Regions from separate parts of the Streptomyces sp. NPDC048182 genome, predicted to be linked through region 1. Evidence: riboswitches for the same ligand, from Rfam matches in the RefSeq annotation. Region 1 holds a riboswitch; each other region holds the start of a gene.

Region 1 (4,714 bases):
TGCACGCACTTCCTCATCGACGGCGGCGCCTGGTGGCAGGGTCTCCTCCTCGGCCTCGCGGTCGCGGCCAGCGCCACGCTGGGCGACCTCGGCGAGTCGATGATCAAGCGCGACCTGGGCATCAAGGACATGGGCACCCTCCTCCCGGGCCACGGCGGCATCATGGACCGCCTGGACTCCCTGCTGCCGACGGCGCCGGTGGTGTGGCTGCTCCTGGTCCTGTTCGTCGGCCAGGGCTGACCTCCGCGCCTCGTGTCGGGCCCCCGTTCCCCTGCGGACGGGGGCCCGCTGCGCTCCCGCCATGGCGCCGGCCCGTCGCGCGCCGCCTGCTCACCAGGTGACCGGGAGCCGCTTGACGAGCCGGACGTTGAAGTTCGGGACGTACTCGATGTGGTCCTCCGCCAGACGCAGCCCCGGCAGTCGGGCGAAGAGCCGTGCGAAGACGGTCTCCGCCTCCAGCTGCGCCAGCGGACCGCCGACGCAGTAGTGGATGCCGCGTCCGAGGGCGATCGGCCACTGCCGCGGCCGGGTGAGGTCGAAGCGGTCCGGATCGGGATACACCTCGGGGTCCCGGCAGGCCGCGGCCAGCACCAGCAGGACGGCGTCGCCCCGCCGCACCTCCGCGTCACCGAGCCGGACGTCGGCGCCGGCCACCCGGCGCACGAACTGGTTCGGCGCCACCAGCCGCAGCAGCTCCCGCACCGCCACCGGCCAGAGCCCGACGTCCGCCCGCAGCGCCCGCACCTGGTCGGGACGGCCGAGCAGGGCCACCAGGCCGTTGGAGAGCAGGCTGGTGAGGTTCTCATGGCCGGCGATGAGAAAGAGCACCACGGTCGCGAAGAGCTCCTCGCGGCTGAGCCGGTCCCCGTCCTCGGACGCCCCGGACAGGACGGCCAGCAGGCTGCCGGGCCGGTCGGCTGCCTCCGCGAGCGCCTCCCGCACGGTCCCGGCCAGCACCTCGCCCGCCCGGGCGGCCCGCGCCTCCTCCTCGGCCGTCAGAGTGGCCGGATCACGCCCGAAGGGCAGCAGGAAGTCGTCGCAGGCCGCCTTGAGCCGGCGCTGCTCCCCGGGGTCGGCCGTCATGCCCAGCACCCCGGCGAGGACGCTCAGCGGCAGCGGCGCGGCGAGGTCGGCGACGAAGTCCATCCGGCCCTGGGGCTCCACCGCGTCGACCAGCCGGTCCACGGTCTCCCCGACCCACGGCCGCAGCCCCTCCACCCGCGCCGGCGTGAAGGCCCGGCTCACCAGCGCACGCAGCCGGGTGTGGTCGGGCGGGTCGGAGAAGACCAGGCTGGAGTGGACGAACGCGTACAGGTGCCGCAGCGCGTCACCCGCCCCCGAGGAGGCGTCGGCGCCGATCACCGACGAGAACGACGGATCGCGCAGCACCCGCTCGACATCGGCGTACCGGGTGACGATCCACGCGCCGACCCGCTCGTCGAAGCATACGGGGTCGCTCTCGCGCAGCCGCGCGTAGCGGGCGTAGGGATCCTCCAGCATCGCCTCGTCGAAGAGAGCGGACCCGCCCACGGCCCTCACCACCCGTCCTCGGTCCACGCCCCTCCCTCAGCACACACCTCCTGCCGCACCCCGGCAAACGGATGGGTTCCACCTCGCCGAGGGGTGTCCCGTGGATCTGCGACACTGGTACAGCCATGCCTAAGCCCGGAGAACTCACATTCGTCGCCCCCCGCGGAGCCAAGAAGCCGCCGCGGCACCTTGCCGACCTCACGCCTGCTGAGCGCAAGGAGGCCGTTGCCGCCATCGGTGAGAAGCCGTTTCGGGCGAAGCAGCTGTCCACGCACTACTTCGCGCGGTACGCGCACGACCCCGAGCAGTGGACCGACATCCCCGCCGGGGCGCGGGCGGGGCTGCGGGAGGCGTTGCTTCCCGACCTGATGAGCGTCGTGCGGCATCTGTCGACCGACCAGGGGACCACCCGCAAGACGCTGTGGAAGCTGTTCGACGGGACGCTGGTCGAGTCGGTGCTGATGCGCTACCCGGACCGGGTGACCATGTGCATCAGCTCCCAGGCCGGGTGCGGGATGAACTGCCCGTTCTGCGCGACCGGGCAGGCCGGTCTCGACCGGAACCTGTCCACCGCCGAGATCGTGCACCAGATCGTGGACGGCATGCGGGCGCTGCGGGACGGCGAGGTGCCCGGCGGGCCCGCGCGGCTCAGCAACATCGTGTTCATGGGGATGGGCGAGCCGCTCGCCAACTACAACCGGGTGGTCGGGTCCATTCGGCGGCTCACCGATCCCGAGCCGGACGGGCTGGGGCTCTCGCAGCGCGGGATCACCGTCTCGACGGTCGGGCTCGTGCCCGCCATCCACCGGTTCGCCGACGAAGGGTTCAAGTGCCGGCTGGCCATCTCGCTGCACGCCCCCGACGACGAGCTGCGCGACACCCTCGTACCGGTCAACACCCGGTGGAAGGTCCGCGAGGTGCTGGACGCCGGGTGGGAGTACGCCGCGAAGTCGGGGCGGCGGCTGTCCATCGAGTACGCGCTGATCCGGGACATCAACGACCAGGCGTGGCGCGGTGACCGGCTCGGGCGGCTGCTCAAGGGCAAGCCGGTGCACGTCAACCTGATCCCGCTCAACCCGACGCCCGGCTCGAAGTGGACCGCCTCGCGGCCCGAGGACGAGAAGGCGTTCGTGGCGGCCATCGCCGCGCACGGGGTGCCGGTGACGGTCCGGGACACCCGTGGTCAGGAGATCGACGGGGCGTGCGGGCAGCTCGCCGCCGGCGAGAGGTAGTCTGACCGCTGTATCCAGCCACATCACATCTTCATATTCCGACAGGGGAGCGCCACAGCGCTGAGAGTGCGGCAACCGGCCCGCAGACCCTCCGAACCTGGCCCAGGTCATTCTGGGTAGGGAGATCGGTCACCACTCGAGCTGTTGCGCCCTGCCCGGGTCCCCCAGGGGTCCCGGGCGGGGCCGCGTCTTCTCCTGGTCACCCAGGAGGAATCAGTGAGCATCATCAAGAAGGCCACCGCTCTGGGCCTCGGCCTCGGCATGGCCGGTGCCCTCGCCGGCTGCGGGTCGTCCTCCGGCGACGCGTCCGACGGCGGCTCCAAGACCGTCACCCTGGTCAGCCACGACTCGTGGGCCGTCTCCAAGGGCGTCCTCGCCGCCTTCGAGAAGAGCAGCGGCTACAAGGTCCGGGTGCTGGAGGACGGCGACGCCGGCCAGGCCGTCAACAAGGCGATCCTGACCAAGGACAACCCCCAGGGCGACGTCTTCTTCGGCGTCGACAACACCCTGCTCTCCCGGGCCCTCGGCAACGGGCTGTTCCAGTCGTACCAGCCCAAGGACGCCGACCGGATCGCCCCCGCCTACCGTGCCGACCAGGACAAGCACCGGGTCACCCCGATCGACACCGGCGACATCTGCGTCAACTACGACAAGGCGTACTTCAGCGAGCACAAGCTGACCCCGCCCGCCTCCTTCGACGACCTCGCCGAGCCGGCGTACAAGAACCTGCTGGTCACCGAGAACGCCGGCACCTCCTCGCCCGGTCTCGGCTTCCTGCTCGGCTCCGCCGCGAAGTACGGCGACCAGGGCTGGTCGGACTATTGGAAGAAGCTCAAGGGCAACGGCGTGAAGGTCGTCGACAGCTGGGAGCAGGCGTACAACGAGGAGTTCTCGGGCTCCTCCGGCGGCAAGAAGGCCGGCGGCGACCGGCCCCTGGTCGTCTCCTATGCCTCCTCGCCGCCCGCCGAGGTGATCTACGCCGACCCGCAGCCCACCACCGCGCCCACCGGCGTCGCCGCCGGCACCTGCTTCCGCCAGGTCGAGTACGCGGGCCTGCTCAGCAACGCCAAGAACAGCGAGGGCGGCAAGGCGCTGCTGGACTTCCTGGTCGGCAAGCAGTTCCAGGAGGACATGCCGCTGAACATGTTCGTCTACCCGGTCCGCGAGGGCGCCGAGGTGCCCGCGGCGTTCGCGAAGTTCGGGCCGCAGGCCAAGGACCCGCAGACCATGACGCCGGACCGGATCGCCGGCCACCGCGACGACTGGGTCAAGACGTGGACCTCGCTCGTACTGAAGTAGCCGGACGGGCCAGGAGAGAGCGGCGGGCGGCGCGGCCCGCCCTCATGGCCGTGCCCGTCGCCTTCTTCGCCCTCTTCTTCGCCTACCCCGTCGCCGCCATCGTCGCCCGCGGCCTGCGCACCGGCGGCGACTGGCAGCTCGGCCGGATCACGGACGTGCTGGCGCAGAGCGACGTGCGGCACGTGCTGTGGTTCACCACCTGGCAGGCGCTCGCCTCCACCGCGCTGACCCTGCTCGTCGCCCTGCCCGGCGCCTACGTCTTCGCCCGCCTGGACTTCCCCGGCAAGCAGACCCTGCGCGCCGTGGTGACCGTCCCCTTCGTGCTGCCCACCGTCGTCGCCGGCAGCGCCTTCCTCGCGCTGCTCGGCCGCGGCGGGCTCCTCGACGAGCTGTGGGGCGTCCGCCTGGACACCACGGTGTGGGCGATCCTGCTCGCGCACGTCTTCTTCAACTACGCCGTCGTGGTGCGCACCGTCGGCGGCCTGTGGGCGCAGCTCGACCCGCGGCAGGAGGAGGCCGCGCGGATGCTCGGCGCCTCCCCGTTCGGCGCCTGGCGGCGGGTCACCCTGCCGGCCCTCGCGCCCGCCGTGGCCGCCGCCGCGCTGATGGTGTTCCTGTTCACCTTCACCTCCTTCGGCGTCGTGCAGATCCTC
Region 2 (4,714 bases), on a different contig from region 1:
GGTGGCGAGCGTCGGGTGCATCACCTTGAGCGCGAGCACGCGGTCCAGGCGGGTGTCCACGGCCCGGTAGACCGTGGCCATCCCGCCGACCGCGATCCGCGCCTCGACGCGGTACCGGCCGTCGAGCGTCTGCCCGACGAGAGGGTCCTGGAGGGTCGTGTCCACGCAGGCGAGTCTACGAGCCGGCACCGACACCTCCGCGGTGTGCGGCGCGATCGGGGCGGTACTGGAGCGGAGCTGTGACGTGTCTCTCCCGGCGTGCGCCCGTCGGATGCCGTCAGGGCGTGCCGAAGGCCGGCCGCTCCGGGTCGAGGTCGGCCAGGCCCGCCACCGGGGACGACGCCTCCGCGAAGTGCCGGCGCGGGATCCGCCCCGCGAGCCGGGCGAGCCGCCCCGCCTCCACCCCCGCCCGCATCGCGGCGGCCATCAGCACCGGCTCCTGCGCCCGCGTCACCGCCGAGGCGAGCATCACGCCCGCGCAGCCCAGCTCCATCGCCAGGGCCACGTCCGAGGCGGTGCCGGCGCCCGCGTCCAGGATCACCGGCACGCGCGCGTGCTCCACGATCAGCTGGAAGTTGTGCGGATTGCGGATGCCGAGCCCGGAGCCGATCGGCGAGCCGAGCGGCATGATCGCCGCACAGCCCACGTCCTCCAGCTTCCGCGCGAGCACCGGGTCGTCGTTGGTGTACGGCAGCACCGTGAAGCCGTCGTCGACCAGCGTCTCGGCGGCGTCCAGCAGCTCGATCGGGTCGGGCAGCAGGGTGCGCTCGTCGGCGATGACCTCCAGCTTGACCAGGTCGGTGCCGAGGGCCTCGCGGGCCAGGCGGGCGGTGAGCACGGCCTCGCCGGCGGTGTAGCAGCCGGCGGTGTTCGGCAGCACCCGCACGCCCAGCTTCTCCAGCACCGACAGGACCGAGCCGTGCACCGAGGGGTCCACCCGGCGCATCGCCACCGTGGTCAGCTCGGTGCCGGAGGCCGCCAGGGCGCGCTCGAGCACGTCGAGGCTGGGGGCGCCGCCGGTGCCCATGATCAGGCGGGACGTGTAGGACGTGCCGCCGAGGACGAAGGGGTCGTCGGCCATCGGGTCAGCCTCCTTGGACGGCGGTGAGGACTTCGACGCGGTCGCCCTCGGCCAGCGCGGTGGCGGCCCACCGCGTGCGCGGGACGACGGTCTCGTTGACGGCGGCGGCCACGCCGGAGGGGGCCGCGGTGAGGACGCCCACCAGGGCGTCCAGGGCGGTGCCGGGGGCCACCTCGCGCGGCTCCCCGTTGACGGAGATGTTCATGCGGTCGGCTCCGGGGAGGAGAGGGCGAGGGCGGCGCCGAAGCGCCGGGGGGTGAAGGGGCGGGCTTCCGAGGGCAGCTCCCCGGTGGTCAGGGCGTGCGCCAGCACGTCTCCGGTGACCGGGGTGAGCAGGACGCCGTTGCGGTAGTGGCCGGTGGCCAGGAGCAGCCCGTCCAGGCCGGTCGGGCCGAGCAGCGGGGCGTTGTCCGGGGAGCCGGGGCGCAGGCCCGCGCGGGTCTCCGTCAGGGCCAGCTCGGTGATGCCGGGGACCAGCTCGTGGGCGTCGCGCAGCAGGGCGTAGACGCCGCCCGCGGTCACCGTGGTGTCCCAGCCCTGCTCCTCGCTGGTGGCGCCGACGACCAGTTCGCCGTTCTCGCGCGGCACCAGGTAGAGCGGGTTGCCGCGCACCACCGCCCGCACGGTGCGGCCCAGCAGCGGTGCGCCCTCCCGCATCGTGAGCCGCAGCACCTCGCCCTTGACCGGCCGCACCGGCGGCACCAGCCCTTCGGGCACGCCGTCGAGGCGCCCGCTCAGGCTGCCGCCGGCCAGCACCACCTGCCCGGCCGGCAGCTCGGTGCCGTCGGCGGTGACCACGCCGGTGGCCCGGTCCGCGGCGACGGTCAGCCGCGCGGCCCAGGTCCGGTGGAAGGCGACGCCGGCCCGCTCGCAGGCGGTGACCAGCGCGGCGGCCAGGCGGCGGGGGTCGACCTGGTGGTCGTCGTCCACCCGCAGGCCCCCGCGCACGCCCGGCGCGAGCATCGGCTCCAGGCGACGGCACTCGCGCCCCGACAGCCACTCCGAGGTCAGCCCCGAGCGCTCCTGGAAGGCGTGCAGCTCGCGCAGGTGCGCGCGGTCGTCGGCGTCCAGGGCGACGGCGAGCGTGCCGCAGCGGCGGTAGCCGAGGTCCAGGCCGGTCGCGTCGGCCAGCTCGGCGGCGAACTCCGGGTAGCGGCGCGCGGAGGCGAGGTTCAGCGCGAGCAGCGTCTCCTCGCCGTAGTGCAGCTCCGTGACGGCGGCGAGCATCCCGGCCGCCACCTGCGCGGCCCCGCCGCCCGGCTCGGGGTCCACCACGGCGGTGGCCAGGCCCCGCTGCGCGGCCCGCCAGGCGGTGACCAGGCCGATGATCCCGCCGCCCACCACGAGGACGTCGGCGGCCCCGGACGGGGATCCGCCAGGTGCTGACGGCGTTCCTGCAGGTGCTGAAGACGCCATGGCGTCAAGACCCTCCCTTCGCCGGCATGACCCGGATCAGGTTCGGACGGTCGGAGGCCGCGCCAGCCTCCCTCTCAGCCCGCTGCGTCCGGGCTCCCGCGTGTGCTCTACCTTGGCCACCCTAGCTCTCCGCCCCGCCGCCCAGTAAGGGAGCCTCCCGCATGGCCCGTTCGCTCGACGGACTCGTCCTCGCCCCGGTCGCCGACCAGACGCCCGGCCAGGTGGGCACCCGCACCCGGTTCGCGTACCACGAGGAGGACGGCGCGATCTGGGCGGAGTACGCGGGCGGGGACGTCGTGCGCGGGCACCTGGTGGGCACCCGGGACGGCGACCGGCTGGACTTCCGGTACGTGCAGCTCAAGACCGACGGCAGCACGTCATCGGGCCACTGCGCGTCCACCGTGACCGAGCTGCCGGACGGGCGGGTGCGGCTGGCGGAGACCTGGGAATGGGAGTCGCAGCCGGGCAGCGGGACGAGCGTCGTGGAGGAGATCGCTCCGGGGCACTGACCGGCGGGCGTCCGGATGACTAAGGTGATCAAGGTGAGCGAGCTGACGCGGGAGACGGCACAGGCACCGGGCGTGGTCGTGGTGGGCGCGGGCATGGCCGGCGTCCAGACCGCCGTCGCCCTGCGCGAGCAGGGGTTCACCGGCGCCGTGACCCTGATCGGTGCCGAGCCCCACCAGCCCTACGACCGCCCCCCGCTGTCCAAGGCCGTCCTGCTCGGCACCGCCGAGGGCTCCGCCTTCGACGTCGACTTCGAGGCGCTCGGCATCACCCTGCGCCTCGGCTGCGAGGCCCTCGGCGTCCGGCCCGGCGCGCACACCCTGGACACCTCCGCGGGACCCGTCCCGTACGACGCCCTGGTGCTGGCCACCGGCGCCGAACCGATTCGCCTCCCCGGCACCGAGGGTGTGCCGGGCGTGCACCTGCTGCGCACCCTGGACGACGCCGAGCGGCTGCGGCCCGTGCTGGCCCGGCAGCACGACATCGTGGTCGTCGGGGCCGGCTGGATCGGCGCCGAGTTCGCCACCGCCGCCCGGGAGGCCGGCTGCGCGGTGACCGTCGTGGAGGCCGCCGACCGGCCGCTGGCGGGCGCCCTGCCCGCCGAGGTCGCCGCGCCGATGACCGCCTGGTACGCCGACAGCGGCGCCGAGCTGCGCACCCACGCGCGCGTGGAGCGCGTCGAGCCGGGCGCAGGCGACGCGGCCGGCACGGTCGTCCTGGCCGACGGCACCCGGCTGCCGGCCGGCGCGGTCGTCGTCGGCATCGGCGCCCGCCCCGCCACCGGCTGGCTGGCCGGCTCCGACATCGCCCTCGGCGCGCACGGCGAGGTGCTGGCCGACGACCGGCTGCGCGCCTCGGCGCCGGACGTGTACGCGGTCGGCGACTGCGCGTCCTTCCCCTCCGGGCGCTACGGCGAGCGGCTCCTGGTACACCACTGGGACAACGCCCTGCAGGGCCCACGCACGGTCGCCGCCGACATCGTCGGCGCCGCCGCCGGGGAAGAACCCGCACCCTACGACCCGGTGCCGTACTTCTGGTCCGAGCAGTTCGGCCGCTTCGTCCAGTACGCCGGCCACCACACCGGCGCCGACACCGTCCTGTGGCGCGGCGATCCCACGGGCCCCGCCTGGACGGTCTGCTGGCTGCGCGGCGACCGCCTGGTCGCCCTCCTCGCGGTGGGCCGCCCCCGCGACCTGGCCCAGGGCCGCCGCCTGATCACGTCCGGCACCCCCATGAACCCCCGCCTCCTCCCCGACCCGTCCCGCCCCCTGAAGTCCGCCACCACAAACCCCCACTAGCCCCACCCAGCCGACCCCACCCCGGCTGCCCCGCCCCTGGCAGTCCCGCCCCGGCTGCCCCGCCCCTGCCGGTCCCGCCCCACCGGCGCCGCCCGGCTGGCTCCGCCCCGGGAGGCCCTGTCCGAGAGGCCCTGCCCAGCGGTGCCGCCCCGGCTGGGCCTGCCTGGCTGGCCCGGCCCTGCCTGGCCCGGCCCTGCCGGTCCCGCCCCGCCTGCTCCGCCCGGGTGTCCAGCCTCGGGTGGCCCGGTCCGGCGGTCCCGCCCCGCTGGCGCCGCCCCGGCCGGCTCCGGCCCCGCTGTCCGACGGCCCCGCCCCGGCTGGCCCCGCCCCCGGTGGCCTCGTTCGGGCGGGCCGGCCCTGGTGGTCCCGCCCCGGTAGCGCTGCCTCGCCGGGTCCGCCCCCCGGGGGCCCC
Region 3 (4,714 bases), on a different contig from region 1:
GCGGACAGCCCGTGGCACAGGTACAGCGCGACCAGCATGATGGCGCTGGCCCCGATCACCGCCACGACCAGCGGGTTCGATCCCTGGAGGATGGCCGGCAGGATGAAGAAGTTGAGCACCAGGAAGCTGATCGCCAGGGAGATCAGCGCCATCAGGCCGCGCAGCCGGCCGACCACCACCACGGCGAGCGCGAAGATGCCGGCCAGCAGCGCGAGCGGGAGCTTGCGGTCGATGTCCGTCACCGAGTACTGCAGGTCCCTGGGCGCGGAGGGCTCGTAGGCCACCACCACCTTCTGGCCCTCGTGCAGCTGCCGCGTCTGGTCCGGCTGGACGATCTCCGTGAACGTGCGGCCCCGGTCCTTACCGGTGTCCACGCGGATCGTCGCCTTCTTGCACGCGCCGTTCGCCTGCTGCACGGCGGAGGAGCCCTCCGCGGTGGAGGTGTCGCCGGTCGGGGTGTCCGCCGAGGCGTTGACGGACGCACAGCTCACCTCGGCCACGTTCGCCACGGTGGCCTGCTGCGTCTGCCGGTCGAAGCCGACGCCGGTGCGCTCGTGGGACGGTGCGCCGCCCGGCCAGAGCACCGCGAGGCCGACCACCACGGCGGCGGTGAACGGGATCAGGATCGCGGCGATGACCTTGCGCAGATGCCGGGAGACGGGCGCCGCCGGGCCGTGGCTGTGGGCATGCGAGTGGCCGTGTCCACCGCCATGCCCGCCGCCATGTCCACCGCCGTGTCCACCGCCGTGTCCGCCGCCGTGGCCATGGCCACCGCCTTGGTCGTGGCCGTGCCCGTCGCCGGCGTCCGGCGCCGGTGTGGGGCGGGGATCGCGCGGCGAGTACGGAGGGCGCTGCGGTGTGGTCACCGACCGATCATCGCAAGAACGAGGGGGGCCCTCTGTTCACCGCGCCCGAATTGACGCTAGCGTGGGGGCACCTTTGTACACGCGGGAGCTCGGAGCACCGGGCTGAGAGGGCGCTGACCTCCGTCCCAGCGATGTTTCACGTGGAACATCGACAGACGGACATGGCTGCGTCGACCGCCGAACCTGTTACCGGGTAATGCCGGCGTAGGGAGTAGGTCTCATGACCATCAAGGACGCACGCACGCCTGCCTCCACGCAGAACACGCAGGACGCGCAGGACGCGCCGAACACGCACGAGGCGCCCAACGCGGAGGCCGGGAAGTCCATCGGCTGGCACAAGGGGTATGTCGAGGGCTCGCGCCCCGACCTGCGAGTGCCGGTCCGTCAGGTGCATCTCACCAACGGCAAGGCGGTCACCCTCTACGACACCTCCGGGCCGTACACCGATCCGCTCGTCGACACCGACGTCCGCAGGGGCCTGGCGCCGCTGCGGGAGAACTGGGTCATCGGCCGCGGTGACACCGAGGAGTACTCCGGCCGCCCCGTCCGCCCCGAGGACGACGGCATCAAGCACACCTCGCCGCGCGGTGGCCTGCGCAACCTCGACGCCGTCTTCCCCGGGCGGCCCCGGCAGCCGCGCCGGGGCCGGGGCGGCCAGGCGGTGACGCAGCTCGCGTACGCCCGCCGGGGCGAGATCACCCCGGAGATGGAGTACGTGGCCATCCGGGAGAACGTCGCCCCGGAGGTCGTCCGGGACGAGATCGCCGCCGGCCGGGCCGTGCTGCCCGCCAACGTCAACCACCCGGAGATCGAGCCGATGATCATCGGCAAGCGGTTCCTGGTGAAGGTCAACGCCAACATCGGAAACTCGGCGGTGACCTCCTCCATCGAGGAGGAGGTGGAGAAGATGACCTGGGCGACCCGCTGGGGCGCCGACACGGTCATGGACCTCTCCACCGGCCGCAACATCCACACCACCCGCGAGTGGGTGCTGCGCAACTCCCCCGTGCCCATCGGCACCGTGCCGCTGTACCAGGCCCTGGAGAAGGTCGACGGCCGGGCCGAGGAGCTGACCTGGGAGATCTACAAGGACACGGTCATCGAACAGGCCGAGCAGGGCGTGGACTACATGACCGTGCACGCGGGGGTGCGGCTGGCCTACGTGCCGCTCACCGCGAACCGCAAGACCGGCATCGTCTCGCGCGGCGGCTCGATCATGGCGGCGTGGTGCCTGGCGCACCACAAGGAGTCCTTCCTCTACGAGAACTTCGAGGGGCTCTGCGAGATCCTCGCCGCCTACGACGTCACGTACTCCCTCGGTGACGGCCTGCGGCCCGGATCGATCGCCGACGCCAACGACCAGGCGCAGTTCGCCGAGCTGCGCACGCTCGGGGAGCTGAACACGGTCGCCAAGCGCCACCACGTGCAGACCATGATCGAAGGGCCGGGCCACGTCCCGATGCACAAGATCAAGGAGAACATCGACCTCCAGCAGGAGATCTGCGAAGAGGCCCCGTTCTACACGCTCGGCCCGCTGACCACGGACGTCGCCCCGGCGTACGACCACATCACCTCGGGCATCGGCGCCGCGATGATCGCCTGGTGGGGCACGGCCATGCTCTGCTACGTCACGCCCAAGGAGCACCTGGGCCTGCCCAACCGCGACGACGTGAAGACCGGCGTCATCACCTACAAGATCGCCGCGCACGCCGCCGACCTCGCCAAGGGGCACCCGGGGGCGCAGGAGTGGGACGACGCGCTGTCGGACGCCCGCTTCGAGTTCCGCTGGGAGGACCAGTTCAACCTGGCCCTCGACCCGGACACGGCCCGCGAGTTCCACGACGAGACGCTGCCGGCCGAGCCGGCGAAGACCGCTCACTTCTGCTCGATGTGCGGTCCGAAGTTCTGCTCGATGAAGATCAGCCAGAGCATCAACGAGCGGTTCGGCGGGACGGCGGCCGAGGGGGCCTCCGACGACGAGATCACCGAGGGCATGCTGCAGAAGTCCAAGGAGTTCGCGGCGAGCGGCAACCGGGTCTACCTGCCGCTGGCCGACTGACCCCGGCCGGCGGCCCGGCGTGCACCGGGGAGGGGGCGGGACCGCTCGCCTTCTCCCTCCCCACCGGAGCTCCGGATGGGCATCATGAAGCCATGACTGCCACCTCCGTGGGCAAAGGCGCCAACCTCGCCGTCGGCTCCACCGCGGTGCGCGTCGAACTCGTCTGCTCCTCGGGGCCGGGCGTGCCCGAGGTCGACGCCTCGGCGCTGCTGCTCACCTCGGCCGGACGAGTGCGGGACGACGGCGACTTCGTCTTCTACAACCAGCCCCGGCACGCGTCCGGCGCGGTCACCCACCTCGGCAAGGAGGCGAGGGGCGCCGGCGGGGTGGTGGCCGACACCGTCGAGGTGGCGCTCGGCGCGCTGGAGCCGACCGTCGACCGCGTCGTCCTGTGCGCGTCGGCGGACGGCGGCACGTTCGGCCAGGTGCCTGGGCTGTCGTTGCGCTTGCTGGACGCGGCCTCGCGCACCGAGCTGGCGCGCTTCGACATGACGGCCGGGACGGAGACGGCACTGGTCGGCGGCGAGCTGTACCGGCGGCAGGGCGGGTGGAAGTTCCGCGCGGTCGGGCAGGGTTACGCCAGCGGGCTGGCCGGGGTGGCGACCGACTACGGCATCACGGTGGACGACGCTTCCCCGCCGACGCCGCCCCCCACGCCGGGGACCCTCACACCGCCGGCCCCCACGCCGCCGTCGCCTGCCGTGCCATCGGCCCAGCCGGCGCCGCCGGCCACGGGAAGCCCCGCCGGGCCCCGCCTCGTCAAGGGCGAGGAGCGGCTGCCGGTGGAGATGCGCAAACGGCTGTCCCTGCGCAAGGAGCAGGTGGCGGTCAGCCTGCACAAACACGGCGCGTCCGGCATCACCGCGCGCGTCGTTCTGGTCCTCGACGCCTCCGGCTCGATGGTCGACCTCTACGCGCACGGCGTGGTGGCCGATGTCGTGGAGCGGATGGCCGCCGTCGCCGCGCAATTGGACGACGACGGGGAGATGCAGGCCTGGACCTTCGCCTCGAACCCGGCCCGCCTGCCCGATCTGGTCCTCGGTGAGCTGCCCGAGTGGCTGCGGCTGCACGTTCGCGCGGGGGAGATCTCGCTGTTCCGCCGCGGCCGGAAGAAGGGGCTGGAGCCCAACCAGGTGGACATGCGGGAGGTCGGCGTCCAGAACGAGGAGCAGAAGGTGATCGCCGAGGTCCGGGCCTTCGTCCGGGACCATCCGGTACCGGTGCCGACCCTGGTGCTGTTCTTCTCGGACGGCGGTGTCTACCGCGACGCCGACATCGAGCGGGAGCTGCGGGCGGCCGTGGAGGAGCCGGTCTTCTGGCAGTTCGTGGGACTGGGCCGGGCGAAGTACGGCGTGCTCGAGCGCTTCGACACGCTGCCCGGCCGCCGCGTCGACAACGTGGGCTTCTTCGCCGTGGACGACATCAGCACCGTCCCGGACCCGGAGCTGTACGACCGCCTGCTCTCCGAGTTCCCGTCCTGGATCGCTGCCGCCGGCCGGGCGGGCATCCTCTGACCCGCCCGCCCGGACCGGTGGCTATTCGGGCCGGTGCTCCGGGCCGCCGAAGTCCGGGCTGCTGAAGTCCGGGCTCGTGTAGCGGGGCCGGGGCCCGGCGGATCCGTCGTCGGGGCTGGTGAACCCGGGGCGTCCGTAGCCGAGCTGCGGAATCCGGCTCCCCGGCGCCGGCGGGCTCGGACGGACCGGCGGTTCGACCGCACCCGCCGCGCCCGGATCGGTGAGCGCCTCCCGCAGGAAGGGCACGATGCCGCGCTCCAACAGCGCGTCGTGCC

Evidence for each region. Region 1 has a riboswitch for thiamine pyrophosphate ahead of ACGFZL_RS19040 (thiamine ABC transporter substrate binding subunit). Riboswitches for the same ligand answer to the same signal wherever they lie in the genome.
Region 2: linked by a shared signal. The riboswitch ahead of thiO (glycine oxidase ThiO) and the one ahead of ACGFZL_RS19040 (thiamine ABC transporter substrate binding subunit) in region 1 are both predicted to bind thiamine pyrophosphate.
Region 3: linked by a shared signal. The riboswitch ahead of thiC (phosphomethylpyrimidine synthase ThiC) and the one ahead of ACGFZL_RS19040 (thiamine ABC transporter substrate binding subunit) in region 1 are both predicted to bind thiamine pyrophosphate.

Annotation. Positions count from the first base shown of each region.
Region 1 covers NZ_JBIDAQ010000009.1:75,724-80,437, reverse strand. The annotation lists gene ACGFZL_RS19055 (phosphatidate cytidylyltransferase) at 1-240, shown strand, start outside; gene ACGFZL_RS19050 (cytochrome P450) at 331-1,530, opposite strand; gene rlmN (23S rRNA (adenine(2503)-C(2))-methyltransferase RlmN) at 1,656-2,762, shown strand; TPP riboswitch at 2,796-2,903, shown strand; gene ACGFZL_RS19040 (thiamine ABC transporter substrate binding subunit) at 2,979-4,061, shown strand; gene ACGFZL_RS19035 (ABC transporter permease) at 4,106-4,714, shown strand, end outside.
Region 2 covers NZ_JBIDAQ010000011.1:175,150-179,863, reverse strand. The annotation lists gene pknB (Stk1 family PASTA domain-containing Ser/Thr kinase) at 1-165, opposite strand, end outside; gene ACGFZL_RS22080 (thiazole synthase) at 278-1,081, opposite strand; gene thiS (sulfur carrier protein ThiS) at 1,086-1,286, opposite strand; gene thiO (glycine oxidase ThiO) at 1,283-2,497, opposite strand; TPP riboswitch at 2,494-2,607, opposite strand; gene ACGFZL_RS22065 (hypothetical protein) at 2,659-3,006, shown strand; gene ACGFZL_RS22060 (NAD(P)/FAD-dependent oxidoreductase) at 3,040-4,302, shown strand.
Region 3 covers NZ_JBIDAQ010000002.1:454,002-458,715, forward strand. The annotation lists gene ACGFZL_RS05160 (YibE/F family protein) at 1-866, opposite strand, end outside; TPP riboswitch at 938-1,094, shown strand; gene thiC (phosphomethylpyrimidine synthase ThiC) at 1,087-2,925, shown strand; gene ACGFZL_RS05170 (VWA domain-containing protein) at 3,018-4,439, shown strand; gene ACGFZL_RS05175 (hypothetical protein) at 4,461-4,714, opposite strand, start outside.